Regions from separate parts of the Paenibacillus sp. MT86 genome, predicted to be linked through region 2. Evidence: riboswitches for the same ligand, from Rfam matches in the RefSeq annotation. Region 2 holds a riboswitch; the other holds the start of a gene.
The links. Region 2 has a riboswitch for S-adenosylmethionine ahead of AC3RCL_RS27270 (methionine ABC transporter ATP-binding protein). Riboswitches for the same ligand answer to the same signal wherever they lie in the genome.
Positions count from the first base shown of each region.

Region 1: it holds a riboswitch for S-adenosylmethionine, as region 2 does, so the genes downstream of both, metA (homoserine O-acetyltransferase MetA) here and AC3RCL_RS27270 (methionine ABC transporter ATP-binding protein) in region 2, are expected to answer to the same signal.

Region 1 is NZ_CM179499.1:5,587,783-5,595,313, reverse strand. It holds gene AC3RCL_RS25150 (HRDC domain-containing protein) at 1-662, shown strand, start outside; gene corA (magnesium/cobalt transporter CorA) at 815-1,750, opposite strand; SAM riboswitch class I at 2,193-2,321, shown strand; gene metA (homoserine O-acetyltransferase MetA) at 2,453-3,370, shown strand; gene AC3RCL_RS25135 (PLP-dependent transferase) at 3,395-4,579, shown strand; gene AC3RCL_RS25130 (aminotransferase class I/II-fold pyridoxal phosphate-dependent enzyme) at 4,576-5,796, shown strand; gene mqnC (cyclic dehypoxanthinyl futalosine synthase) at 5,962-7,095, shown strand; gene AC3RCL_RS25120 (putative sporulation protein YtxC) at 7,359-7,531, shown strand, end outside.
Region 2 is NZ_CM179499.1:5,998,074-6,005,604, forward strand. It holds gene AC3RCL_RS27260 (MetQ/NlpA family ABC transporter substrate-binding protein) at 1-17, opposite strand, end outside; gene AC3RCL_RS27265 (methionine ABC transporter permease) at 84-752, opposite strand; gene AC3RCL_RS27270 (methionine ABC transporter ATP-binding protein) at 752-1,768, opposite strand; SAM riboswitch class I at 1,876-2,022, opposite strand; gene AC3RCL_RS27275 (Cthe_2314 family HEPN domain-containing protein) at 2,145-2,864, opposite strand; gene AC3RCL_RS27280 (hypothetical protein) at 2,890-3,213, opposite strand; gene AC3RCL_RS27285 (COX15/CtaA family protein) at 3,300-4,274, opposite strand; gene AC3RCL_RS27290 (thioredoxin family protein) at 4,524-4,868, opposite strand; gene AC3RCL_RS27295 (DUF2515 family protein) at 5,007-6,383, shown strand; gene AC3RCL_RS27300 (putative polysaccharide biosynthesis protein) at 6,471-7,531, opposite strand, start outside.

The sequences.
Region 1 (7,531 bases), 410 kb from region 2:
AGGCAGCATCCGGAAGAAAAGCGCCCTATTTCATTGCCAGCAACCGGGTGCTGCGTATGATCAGCGCTTTTGTTCCCCAGAGTGAGGAAGAGCTGCTGCAGCTTCCGGGAATCGGGGTTAGCAAGGCTTCGGAGCACGGGGTGGAATGGCTGGAGATTACGACGAAAACCGAGCGAACCACCACGTTTCCACTGGATTGGGTGTATACGCAGCTGCCGGAAGAGGAGTTCTTGTCCTGGCTGTATAAACAGAAGGAACAGAGATTTCAGCAGGAGCTTGAACGCTTCCGAACCCGCCGTGCGATGCTGATTGGCATAGCCGAGGGCGCTTCGCTGACCGAGCTTGAAGCGCGTACCTCGCTGTCGCGCCGGGATTTGGTCGAGGAATTGGAAGGGCTTGAGAAGGAAGGCTATGATACGGAGCAGCTGCTCCAGGTCGAATTGAACACGATGACGGCTGCGGAGCAGGAAAACGTATGGAAGGCGTTTGAAGAGTTGGGCGATACGTTTCTTAAACCTGTGTTACAGCGGGTATACGGACAGGGACAAGCGGAGAACGCAGAAGCAGAAGAGCTGGGCGGAACGGAGAGGCTGTATGAGCGGCTTCGTCTCATACGGATCCGCTTTCGGCGCGATCAGCCCGGCAAAGCGAATGCCGGTTAATCTGCCTTAAACGAAGTCAGGACGGATTCTCCCGGTTGCAGGGAGATCCGTCCTGATGCTAATTCGCCGTGCTTGTAGATTGAGTTTGAATTGCGGCCGTTCGTATGAACCGTTGTGATCCGGCCAGTACTCTCCCCTTTGACCAGGGTGCCTCATATCCAATCTTTTTTACGGAACAGGTAAAACATGAGCGCGCCGGCAAAAACCATGATGCCGATAACCACATAATAGGAATATCTCCAATGAAGTTCCGGCATATACTCAAAGTTCATACCGTAGATGCCCGTAATCAGCGTCAATGGAATAAAGATCGTTGTAATAGCGGTAAACACGCGCATGATTTCATTGGCCCGATTGGCGATACTGGATTGGTAAGCTTCCCGAAGGTTCCCCATGAGATCCCGATAGGTCTCGAACGTTTCGGAAATTTTAACGGCATTTTCATAGATATCGCTGAAGTATTTCTGCAGCTGGTCATCGATCAGCCGAAGATCTTTTTTGTTGAGCGTATTGATAACTTCCTTCTGAGGTCCAAGCACCTTCTTCAACCAAAGAATCTCGCTTCGCAGACCGATGATCTCGCTGAGATGGGATTTTTTGGTATGCATCAGAATGTCTTCCTCCAGCTTTTCAATCCGCGCTTCAATTCGGTCCCCTACGGAGAAGTAGTTGTCCGTGACGAGGTCGATCAAGAGATAGAGGAAGCGGTCAGGCGTGCTGACTTCATCCTCCCAGAGTAGCGGTTTGACGGTGCGGAGCTCATGGATCTTTTGCTTGGTCACCGTAATAATAAAATGCCTGCCCAGGAAAACATTCAATGCCCGAAGGAAAATCTCTTCGTCGTCAAACCGGATGCTGTTCACGACGATAAAATAGTGGTTCTCGTATATTTCAATTTTGGGACGCTGCTCCTCTTCGCTGAGGCAATCCTCAACGGCAAGATCATGCAGGGAGAAGAGGGGCTGCAGTTCGGCTAAATCATCCACGTCCGCATCCAGCCAGTAGAAGCCGCTGGCCGGAGCTGTCAGCGTCATTTCGATGTCATCAACAGGGGTAAATACGCCCGAATCGACCAACCGGATTTTCATCTGATATCACTCCTTTGTCTAATCCAAGCTGCTTAAGTCAAGCAGTTAAGGCACAGGATATCAGCCCACCGGTGTACGGGCATAAATCGAGGAAGGTTAGAATACGATAAAAAGCGCATGAAAAATAACGCTGCCCTCTGCCGGTAAGCTGATCTTGATCCTATGCGGTTGTGCGTCTTGTGCATCCAGTTTCTGGCTCGGGTCACCGTCCATCTTCCATGTCACCTCTTTCATACTCGGTTTTAAACAGCACTTGTCTAGTATAACGCCGGGTGTAGGACCTTTCAAGTGAAATCCGGAGCAGTCCAAGGGCCATGATATAGGGTATGGAAACCTTTGGTGAAGTGTGACAAACTCATGAAAAGGTTCTTGACGAAAAATTGAGGATGATTTAAAGTAGGTATCAATTACGAAACAATTCCAAACAACTGAATAAAGCGAAATCTTATCAAGAGCAGGTGGAGGGACTAGCCCTATGAAACCCGGCAACCGGCGGCAACATCGCACGGTGCTAATTCTTGCAGGAGATACGACGATTGTATAAGCCGTTGTATAGCCTGACAGATGAGAGAGGCGCATTGTGATACGTATATGATGACCTTTCTCTACTTCGAGAAAGGTCTTCTTGCGTTTATACAGTCTAACGCTCTTTCTCACAGCTTTATGGATGTATCATTTCATATTTCGAAGGAGTGAGCCGAGATGCCAATTAAAATTCCGGATGCCCTGCCGGCAAAGGAAGTTCTGGCTGGAGAAAACATTTTTGTCATGGATGAGAGTCACGCGTTTCATCAGGATATCCGCCCGCTGCGGATTGCGATCCTGAATTTGATGCCAACCAAGGAAACGACGGAGACCCAGCTGCTGCGATTGATCGGCAACTCCCCGCTCCAGGTGGATGTCGTCCTTCTTCACCCGAGTTCCCACGTATCGAAGAATACGTCGGCCGAGCATTTGAAATCATTTTACAAAACCTTTGAAGAAGTGAAGAACCGTCGTTTTGACGGCATGATCATTACAGGAGCTCCGGTCGAGCAGCTGGAGTTCGAAGAAGTGAATTACTGGGATGAGCTTACTGAAATTTTTGAATGGACCAAGACCCATGTAACCTCCACGCTCCATATCTGCTGGGCGTCGCAAGCCGGGCTTTATTATCATTACGGCGTGCCGAAATACAGCCTCGAGGAAAAGTGCTTTGGCGTATTTCCGCATACGATCAATGAAGCGTGTACCAAGCTGCTCCGCGGATTTGACGAAATGTTCTTTGTTCCGCATTCCCGTCATACGGAAGTTCGGCGCGAAGACATAACAGGCGTGGATGATTTGGTCATCCTGTCCGAGTCCGAGGAAGCAGGGATTTATTTGGTATCCAGCCGGGACGGCAAGCAGATTTTTGCCACAGGGCATTCCGAGTATGATGCGGACTCCCTGAAATGGGAGTATGACCGGGACGTTGCCAAAGGCATGGACATCGCGCTGCCGCGCAACTATTACCCGAACGACGATCCAACAAGAACCCCTCCGTCCATATGGCGCGCGCATGCAAACTTATTATTCACTAATTGGCTCAATTACTATGTATATCAGGAAACGCCATATGATATCGGTCCGCAAATTTAAAAGCGTACGGGAGGAGAGTTTGTGATGGAGAAGAAACCTTTGAATATAGAGAGCCGGCTGGCACAGATCGGATCGGTGCAGGAACCGGTAACGGGAGCAGTGAATTTTCCGATTTATCAGGCTACGGCATACCGCCATCCTAAATTAGGCCAGAGCACGGGGTTTGATTATGCCCGCACCAAGAATCCGACCCGTTCGGTACTCGAGGATGCTTGCGCCGAGCTGGAATCCGGTGACGCCGGCTTTGCCTGCAGCTCGGGCATGGCGGCCCTTCAGACGATTTTTGCGCTGTTCGGTCAAGGCGATCACCTGATTGTGTCGCTCGATCTGTACGGAGGGACGTATCGGCTGCTGGAGCGGATCATGTCCAAGTTCGGGGTAACGGCAACCTACGTGGATACGAACGACTTGGATGCGCTGGAAGGATCCAGACGACCGAACACGAAGGCCGTATTTATCGAAACGCCGACCAATCCGCTCATGATGGTTACGGATATCGAAGCCGTCTGTACGTGGGCAAGACGCCATCAATTGATCAGCATCGTGGATAATACGCTGCTAACCCCGTATTTCCAGAGACCCATCGAGCTTGGGGCGGATATCGTCATACATAGCGCCACCAAGTATCTGGGAGGGCATAACGATGTGCTGGCAGGCATCATCGTGACGAAGGGCAAGGAATTATCCGAGGAGATGGCCTTCCTTCATAACTCCATCGGGGCGGTGCTGAGTCCTTCCGATTCCTATCAGTTAATGAGGGGAATGAAGACACTCGCGCTTCGCATGGACCGGCACGAATCGAATGCAACCGCGGTGGCAACCTTTTTGACAACCCACCCGGCGATCGGCGAGGTGTATTACCCTGCTCTGCCGGATCATCCGGGGCATGAGATCCAGAATCGCCAATCCAGCGGCAACACGGGCATCTTCTCCTTCAAGGTGAAGGACGCCCGCTATGTCGAGCCGGTGCTGCGGCACATCAAACTGATTGCATTCGCAGAAAGCCTCGGAGGCGTCGAGTCCCTGATGACATACCCGGCGGTCCAGACCCATGCGGACATCCCGCTTGAGATTCGGGAAGCGATCGGCGTGGACGACCGCTTGCTTCGGTTCTCGGTCGGCATCGAGCATGCGGATGACCTGATCGCGGATTTGGATGCTGCGCTGGGCGCGGCTATGGCAGAAGTGGAAGGGAGCACGGGAGCATGAGCATCGATAAAGGTCTATCCGGCTTGGGAACGGAAACCAAGCAGGTATCAGTAAAACAGGGACACCAAGAAGAACTTCGTTTCGAGACGAAACTATTGCATTTCGGCGGGGAAATCGACCGGGCAACCGGCGCCTCAAGCGTTCCGATCTATCAAGCCTCGACGTTTCATCATGAAGACGTCTTTAACCCGCCGCTGCACGATTACAGCCGTTCCGGCAATCCGACGCGGCAAGCGCTGGAAGATTATATCGCCCTCTTGGAAGGAGGCGTGCGCGGCTTCGCTTATGCATCCGGCATGGCGGCGATCTCCAGCTCGTTCATGCTGCTGTCCGCGGGCGATCACATGATCGTGACGGAGGACGTATACGGCGGAACCTACCGCCTGCTGACCAGCATACTGAGCCGTATGGGCATCGAGAGCACCTTCGTCGACATGACCGATCTGGAGCAGGTGAAGGCGGCCCTCAAACCGAATACAAAAGCGGTTTATATGGAAACCCCTTCGAACCCGACCTTGAAAATTACCGACATCGGCGCCGTCACGGATTGGGCGAAGGAGCAAGGCCTGCTTACCCTGCTGGACAATACGTTCATGACGCCGTTCTATCAGCGCCCGATCGAGTTCGGCGTGGATATCGTCATCCACAGCGCAACCAAATTCCTTGGCGGACACAGCGATGTGCTGGCAGGTCTCGCCGTAGCCAGAACCCAGGAGCTGGGAGACCAGTTGAAACAGCTGCAAAATGGTTTGGGCACGGTGCTTGGAGTGCAGGATTCCTGGCTCCTTATGCGGGGCATGAAGACGCTCGGCACTCGGATGGCCCACTCCGAGCAAAGCGCGGCCAAGCTGGCGGCCTGGCTGCAAGGGAGAAGCGACATTGAGCAAGTGTATTACCCCGGCCTCTTGAATCATCCGGGACGGGAAGTCCATGAGAAGCAATCGAGCGGTTACGGCGCGGTCATCTCCTTTGACGTCGGCTCAGGCGAGCGTGCGAAGCAGGTGCTGAACCGCGTGAAGCTGCCGCTGGTAGCCGTCAGCCTGGGAGCAGTGGAAAGCATCCTGTCGTATCCGGCGATGATGTCCCATGCGGCCATGGGCGAGAAGGTTCGGCATGAGCGCGGCATTACCGACGGTTTGCTCCGCTTCTCGGTCGGACTGGAGGATGTGGATGACCTGATTGCCGATTTGGACCAGGCCTTTTCTGCCAGCAACTAAAGATTTTTATGAAGCAATGAACCTCATTTGAAGATTTGCCAAATCATAGAATTCGGCATCCTGTCACGGACGGGATGTCGTTTTTAATGGCGGAATGTGGTAGGATGGGATAGATGAAGTTTTACTGGCGATTTGTATTTTGTTTTAAGTAGGGAGGCTGCAAGAATGAGTGCGGTAAACCGTATATTGGATAAAGCTTTACGCGGTGAGCGTTTAAATTTGGAAGATACCGTGACCCTTTTTGAGAGTGATGAGATCGAGAAGATTGGCCATGCGGCGGATGTGATGACCAAGCGCCTGCATCCGGATCCCATCACGACGTTTGTTATCGGCCGGAATATCAACTACACCAACATATGTGATGTATTCTGCCGTTTCTGTGCTTTTTATCGCAGACCCGGCTCTTCCGAGGGCTATGTTCTGCCGGATGAGACGATCTTCCAGAAGATTCAGGAAACCGAGGACGTCAACGGTACTGAAATTTTGATGCAGGGCGGAGTCAATCCGGATTTGCCTTTCAATTATTATACGGATCTGCTTCGTAATATTAAGAAGCGGTTCCCTAACATTACGATGCATTCCTTCTCCCCGGCGGAAATCATGAAGATGGTGGAGATCTCCGGGCTCACACTCGAAGAGGTGATGCGCGAGCTTCACAGCGCCGGTCTGGATTCGCTGCCTGGCGGCGGCGCGGAGATTCTGGATGATCGCATCCGCAAAAAAGTCAGCCGTTTGAAAGGTACATGGCGGCAATGGATGGATGTCATGCAGACGGCCCATAAGGTCGGCATGAACACGACGGCTACCATGGTGATCGGTCTGGGCGAAACGATGGAAGAGCGTGCGCTACATATGCTTCGCGTGCGTGACGCACAGGATGAATGCATCCAGAACGGGTATGACTCCAAAGGCTTCCTTGCCTTCATTCCGTTTACCTTCCAGCCGGACAACACGAACCTCAAGCGCGAGCGCGAAACGCCGGAAGCGTACCTGAAGACGGTAGCCATCGGCCGGCTTGCGATCGACAACGTGCCGAACCTGCAATCGTCCTGGGTAACGATGGGGCCTGAGATCGGCAAGCTGTCGCTCAGTTACGGCTGCAACGACTTCGGCAGCACGATGATGGAGGAGAACGTGGTGTCTTCCGCAGGCGCCGTGTACAAGGTCAACATTGAATCGATTATTCAATTAATCCGCGAGACCGGCAACATTCCGGCTCAGCGCAACACCCGGTATGATATCCTTCGCGTGTTCGAGGATAACAGCACCGTGGAGCGCGACTTCGTAATGCAGAACTAATCGCATAATTTATAATCCGCAAGACGGGCCGACTCGGCCCGTTTTTTATTTAGATATCAGAAAGTATACACTCAAAAAGCATGAACCTTCCTGATATCGCAATAAAAAATTACAGAAAAGAGCGGCAGGCCCTTCATGGAACGTGCGTTGATAAACATTTTTAATATGCGCGCCGGGACTTGCTTGTTTTTCCAAGCAGGAGTTCCGTATATACCCGAGCGGGTCCCCATATACTGAAAAGGGAACTCGAAAGGAGTGATTCCATGGAACTGTTCAGCATTTCTGTCGGTACGCGGACGGAAGACGAGAAAAAGGCGTTCCACCGCATATTGTCAGACAAGCAGAAAGAGCTACATAAACAGTGCAAGCCGCTCAAATTCACATTCAGCGCTTCGAATGACCGCGTGATTTGGACGTGCTCCGGCAAGCTTCCGCT
Region 2 (7,531 bases):
AATGTCCATTTTTTCATTCTAAAACTCTCCCTCCGAAAAATATATGATTTATATGTTGTCTTTCTTGAAGCCTCATCAATCCGTTATTTTCTTGTAAAATGCCGCACCAGACGATCTCCTGCCATCTGCAGCAGCTGGACCAGGACAATCATCAGCACGACAGCCAGAATCATGATCTCGGTCTCATAACGGTAATAGCCATACTTAATGGCCAAATCCCCTAAACCGCCGCCCCCGACTTGACCGGACATCGCGGTGTAAGATACCAGGGTTACAATCGTGATGGTCATCCCGGCCAGCAGGCCCGGACGAGCCTCCGGAAGGAGCACTCTCCATACGATTTGGCTTGTCGAGGAGCCCATGGCGTGAGCCGCCTCGATCACGCCTTTATCCACTTCATTCAAAGCCGTTTCCACGAGCCTTGCGAAGAATGGAGCAGCGCCGATCACCAGCGGCGGAATGGTGCCCAGCACGCCGTACGAAACACCTACGATCGACTTCGTAATCGGGATCATCGCCACGATAAGGATGATGAACGGAACCGAGCGCAGAATGTTTACAATGAACGACAGAATCGTGTAGCCGAAGCGTACCAACCCGGACGTGGACCTTGCGGCCATGTAGAGCAGCACGCCGACCGGCAGTCCGATGATGAAGCTGAACAAGGCCGAAGCTCCCAGCATCCGCAGGGTATCCAATGTTGCCGTCCATATCTCTTTCCAGTCGATCTGGGTAAAATCAAGTCCGAACATCAATGAATCACCTCCACGTCTAGTCCTTGTTCAAGCAGCTTCCGGATCGTATCTTCAATTGCGCGTTCTTCCCCTTCGAAACGGACGATGAGCTGGCCGTACGGCGTTTCTTTGATCGTAGAGATCGTGCCCTGCAGAATCGCAAAATTCACGCCCGTCTCATGAACGGTATGGGACAGGATCGATTCGTACGTTTTCGACCCCAGGAACGTGATTTGAACCGCTCTTGAAGGGCCGTTTACCTGACCCTGCATAGCCAGCCGCAGCGCTTCGCCGCTGTCCATCTCCTGGCGGATGAATTCCTGCGTCACTTCATGCTTCGGCTTCAGGAACACTTCCGTTACCGGTCCTTGCTCTACGATGCCGCCCTGATGAATAACGGCGACCCGGTCGCATATGCTCTGAATGACGTGCATCTCATGGGTAATCAGCACGATCGTCAGATGAAACTTTTTGTTAATGTCCAGCAGGAGGCGCAGAATCGAATCCGTCGTCTGCGGGTCAAGGGCCGAAGTGGCCTCGTCGCACAGCAGCACTTCGGGATCGCTCGCGAGCGCCCTGGCGATGCCCACCCGCTGCTTCTGGCCCCCTGACAGCTGGGACGGGTATTTGTCGCGATGCGCCTCCAAGCCGACCAAAGCCAGCAGCTCGGATACTTTGCGCTCCAGTTCGGCCTTCGGCGTCTTGATCAGACGCAGCGGAAACGCAATGTTATCGTACACCGTCGCGGAAGACAGCAGGTTAAAGTGCTGAAAGATCATGCCGATTTTACGGCGCTCCGCCTGAAGCTGCTTCTTGCCGAGCGACGTCAAATTTTTGCCGTTGACCCACACCTCGCCCGAGGTGGGACGCTCCAGTAAATTGATACAGCGGATCAATGTACTTTTACCTGCACCGGAGTGTCCGATCACTCCGAAAATTTCTCCTTTTTCAATCGACAAATCCAATTCGGACAACGCAGTTGTTAATGACCCGGCTTTTCCGTACTGCTTCGTCAATTGCTTGAGCTCAATCAATCCGATAATCCTCCTTTTTCCTTAGCTTCATATCTATTTACCCAAAAGAAAAGAGCCTCTTTTTGTAGAATCAAAAAGGGCCCTCTTTACGTAAAAGTCAACGCCTTTTCTCATCTGTCAAAGCTGAAGGTATCCCATAGCTTTGAAGGAATTAGCACCATGTCACTCCAAGCGTCATCGCATTAAGCAATGGTACGCAAGAAGTCGGTTGCCGGGCTTCATCGGGCCTGTCCCTCCGCCTCTCTCGATAAGAAAACATCGATATGAAATTTTTTCCGATTAAATTGATCTGATTTGATAACATTTAATGAATGCAATAGTTAGTATAGATTCTTTTCAGGCTTTTGTCAAAAGGAATTTCATGGCGATTTTGTGCCTAAGCCCGCACTCCATTTTCAGTCCACAGCTTGTTCGTATATTTATACGAGGCGGCCAGGCTGCGGCATACCATATCGATGCCCTGTTGGAGATCATCCAGGTGCTTGTCGATATCCTCCAGCTCGATTTTGTCGGACAGTCCTTGATGGCGCTGCCACAAATCATCCTGCATCTCGGAGTTCATGTAGTGAATTTCAGCGTTGCGCCTTTTGCGGAGCGCGTTCAGCGGTGCTTTGTAGCGATCCTTGATCGCTTCCAGCTCTTCAGCCAGCTCACCGTGGGCCTTCAAAAATCTGAACTGCCGCAGGACCGTAAAATAAGAAAAATGCGCCTTAACCTTGGAGGTATGCAGATCAAACAAATCGTTCAGCACCGTGCCCAGCTTGTCAAGGATCGAGAATACGCGGATGAAGCCGTTTTTGTAAAAATATACATATCGTTGATATTCCCCTTGCTCCTGAATCGACATATCATCGATGTAACCCGATTGAACCGATTGACTGAAATGCTTGGCCGCATTCCAGCTCTGCTCCAGCTCATCCAGGGAGACGATCAGTCCCCGGGTCCAAATCTCCAGCTTGCGAAAATCATGCGTAGGATCTTGATTTTTATCCATTTCCTTCTGCAGCAGCCGGGTTGTCTTCACCATCGATTCGATGGCTTCCTCAAGCAGGCCGTTGTTCTGCCGGGGCTGTTCCCCAAGTAACATTCGAAGCATGGCGGTACCCCCTCGCGTCATCAGATTAACCTTGGTTCTTGATCTCGATTGTGCCAATGCCAATATACTCATTCCAGCGCTCAGCGGCCGTCTTCACGGCGATATCCTCGCGCGGGGGCAACTCATCCGGATCGCCATCAGGCCCTTCGGCATCCCCTTGACTGGCAGATGACCCATCATCTGCTGCGCCAATCCGGGCTCGTCCTGTTAGGATGCCCCCGAAACGGGAAGACAACTCCATAAGCATGGAGCGACTTGTTATTTCTCCGGTGTTATTAAATATAAACAAATTCGTTGCCTTATCAAACCTTTTCGATACGGCTGCCGGCAGCTCCTTTCTATACAACAAAGCCCTCGAACTCCGGTCCGGGGACTTTGCATGCATGTATGCTATAGAATATTGGATTTTCTTTACGGGATGATCGGCGTTCTTCCTTATACGATCTTTTCGCGGGGCACGTCGTGGCCCTTCCGTATTTCGGCTTCGAGCGGCTTGCTGAGCTGCCATACCCGGACGCTTAAATAACACAGTACGCCGAACAGCGCCGAGATCAGCAGCGTATGACCCAGTGCGGAGAATACGTAAACTTCCTCGTTATGCATCGTAGCCATAATGAGGGCGCCGCTGAACACCTGCAGCAGGCACAGCACGGTTGCCGAAATGCCCAGCATCTGGATCTCCCGGTTATTGCGATTGCGCCAATATGCAAAATGCCCCATCACCGCCACCACGATCAGCAGCAGAAGCGCGGCCACGCGGTGCATAAAGGCGATGCCGACCCCTCCGCTCAGCTCCGGTATCACTTCTCCGTTACACAACGGCCAGCCGGAGCAGCCTTCCCGGGAATCGGTATGGCTGACGAATGCACCGATATACACCACGATGTAGCTGTACAACGTTGTGCCCCAGACCAGATTTCGGAAGCCCTTGCCCACCCGCGGCAAACGCTCCAGGTCAGCGGGTCCCTTCGCTTGTTCGATTCGGCGCATGCCCAAAGCCAGCATGACCGAACTGGCAAAAGCAATCAGCGAGAAGCCAAAATGCAGCGCCATGATCGCCGCGGATTGAGGTTTAACCACTGCGAGGGCCCCCATGATGGCTTGTACCACGACGAATATCGAGGTCCCGATGACGTAAGCCATCAAATCCCGGCGGTCCCGCTTGTACTTCCAGAACGCAATCAGCGATGCCAAGGCGGCCAAGCCGGCCATTCCGCTTACGGCCCGGTGGGAATATTCGATCATCGAGGACACCGTGTAAGCGGGAACAAATTTACCGTTGCACAGCGGCCACTCTTGGCCGCAGCCAAGCCCCGACCCCGTCTTTGTCACAACCATGCCCCCGAAAGTCGCGCAGAACATAATTAAGCATGTTATGTAACTCAGCCACTTTAATTGTTTATCGTTCACTTATCTCACCTGCTGCTCATAATCATTCACTATTCAAAACCTATACAGGATCGCATCATATACAGTCCACATTTCATTATACCTGATTCTTCAGCCCCGGTCACTTGAGCGATTGTGACAAAATGTTCAAAAATGAACAAAACCTTCATGCTCAAGGTACTTGACTTCGCAATTCCCCTCATAATATCCAATGTAAAAACAACACCGCCGCCCGTTATAGCTCAAAGGCGGCGGTGCTATCGTCACTGCTTACTTGTGAATCGTACCGTATACGTCTACGGCACGCTGCAGGAAATCTTCAATCTCCTCGCGCGATTTGCGGAGTTTGTTAACGTAGCGAACCAGCTCACGACCGTCAGAGTATGCAACAAAGCTAGGAATGCCCAGAATATTTTGCTGCTGACTCACGTCACCGACAGCATCGACGTCAACTTCCACCAGAGTCAATTGGTTGGAGAACTTCGTCTCAACCTCCGGCATGAATGGATCGATAAACTTGCAATCGCCGCACCAGTCCGCTTTAAATACGGCAACTGTCAGTCGTGGAGACTGGATTGCAACCTGAAATTCTGCTTCTGAAGTGATTTTTTCCATTAGTTATCTCCCCTTTACGTCGAATTCCTTCACCCCTAGTGAATCAAATTGTTGAGTGGAAGTCAAATTTTAGAGCATACTGACTGTATGAGGTTCACGGTCTGGAATTATCATCAGAAAGTGCAGGTGACAACCGGCATGCACTCGCACGGAGCCAAGGACAAACCAAATCGGGGCAGGGATTACGGGGCATGGACAGCCGCCATTCCGCAAGCCCTGGCAGAATCATGGTCGGGTATGATGGCAGCTTGGCGATATTCCTTAAAGCTTCGGATGAACAGGCATGAATTGCAGTGGGATCCTACAGCCGTCAGGGCCATTCGCAGGCAGCTCAAGAACATTCTCTCCTCCCATCCCTATCTGCCGCAGGGCATTTCTTCGTTTCTCCCTCTGCAAGAAGGTCACAGCGATATTCGCGGTCATGAGCCGGACCTGCAGCCAACGGATGAGGAGCAAGAGCTGGTTCATCGCATTCAGGAGGCCGCTGCCGCCGCCAACCGAAGCAACGTGACCCGAACCAAGGCCTATTTGGACTGTTACGAGTCGCATCCGGAGCTGCATTGGGCCTTGCTCGCCCATATGGTATCACGCAATGCCGGATGGAATATGAGCGATCTGAAGGGCGGGCTGATGTCGGATCTCATGGCCCCCCCATTCCAAAACCATCTGTACAGTTTCCTGGAGCGCTGCAATGCGCTGATTTTTCAGGATGCCTATCCGCAGCTGCTTCTCTATATGCACAGTCGAAAAATAGGAAAACCCTTATTCCATTTGCTCCCCCGCTTCCATGTTTCATCGTTCATGACGCCGTTCTGGGAACGGTTCTGGCACGACCAAGGCAGTTCGCTGCTTACGGTCGCCCTCATCATTAATGAACAGAACTATATTGAGGGGCGGGTGGCAAGACATCCTTTTTACCGTCAGCATATTTTGCAGGATCCCCTCTTCCGGATGCATGAGCTAACCCGGTTGAATCAGATCGTATTTCCGCTGGGTCATAACCAACAGACAAGCACAGACTCTGCCGAAAATCCCGTATCCCCTACCCGGCCGCTGGCCGGACTCACCATCCCCAAGTTTGACGACCTGTCCATCCGGATCAAGGCAGGCCGCTCGCTGTACGCTTTACTGTTCGGTTACGAGGATATCTACCATGCCGTGCTGGCATTCGCTCGTTCCACCAAGCATCAGGGCTCGCGCGCTGAATATTGGCCGGCGTTATTTACGCCGACGCGGGATCAAGCCATGAATCACGGCCACGAGGGGCTTGAGCTTATCCAATCGGAATGGCTGCCGGACGGCCGTCGTCTGTATAGCCCCCGTCTCGAGGAGATCTGGCAGGATGAAACCCCGGAACCGATTCCCCGGTACGACTGGTATCAGGGCCACGCGATGTTTAAGCATATTCGCAAACCGAAACCGCCGATGCTGCCGGATATCACCCACGCCCATCGGGCCGTCCTGGAGAAAACCTCCATCGCCCATGACGTATCCGATCCGTTCCACCGGCAATAAAAGAAGACCATTCCGATACGGCCGGAATGGTCTCTTCTCTAACGGATGAATGAATAGACGTGCTGTTCTTGCATCATAGGTTTAGGTTTATCCCCGCTCCCGCATACGCGCAGGCTGCAGCCTCATCAGCGGACGGAATACCTTCTGCAAAGGACGCGGGTAACTGCTAAGCTCCGATTGCCGCAATACGCCAAACACCACCAGCAGCACAAGATATATAATGACTACGGCTACGCCTACAACCAGGCAGGTCAGCAGAAATGCCAACCTTGCCGGCATGACATCGACCATCTGAATACCGGCCAGGTTCAGGCCGTAACCGATCCCCCCTGCGGCAGCAACCGTTAGTATGAAGCCCATCCAGCGTTTGCCCAGGATCGAGAAGGATACAATCGCCTTGATCGATCTGACGTTCAGTATCGTAATGACAAGGAAACAGAGAGCCGTGCTCCCGATGATGCCGTAAATGCCAAACAACGGAGCAAGCAGGAAGCTGGCAACAAGCTTGACCGCTATCCCGATCATCACGTGAACCATCGAGAGCTTAGCCTTGCCAATTCCAAGAAGAATGGAGTTCGTTGTCATCATCGTGATCTGAAAAATCGTACCGAATGTCAGGAACCCGATGATCCCGCTTCCGCCGAGGGAACTAAACAGCAATCCGTTGATGGAATAGGATGCAACGCAGAGCGCAATCACCATCGGCATACCCGTCAATATGGCAACGCGCATGGCCAGCGATACTTGCTGTTCCAAATGCTCCTGATCTTTCCTCGCAAAAGCGGCAGAGATGATCGGAATGAGCGAGGTGCTGAGGGCAATGGCTAGAATCGGCGGAATGCCCGCTACGCTTTGCGCCCGGTTTCCTAATACCGCTAGGGCTGCAGTAGCCTCTCCCAGACCAACCTGCCCGATCAACAGCGGCTTCACAATGGAGCTGTCAATGAAGTTGACCGCCGGAACAGCCAGGGAAGACAGCACTATCGGTATAGACAGCGTGAATATATCCCGGTATATCCCGCCAAGCGGAATCGAGCGGTCCGCCGCCGGCATTTTGAGCTCACGATCGCTTCGGCGAAGCTTCACCGTAAAATACAGCATGACCGCAAATGCCCCGATACTGCCGAGGACGCCCCCGAAGGAAGCAC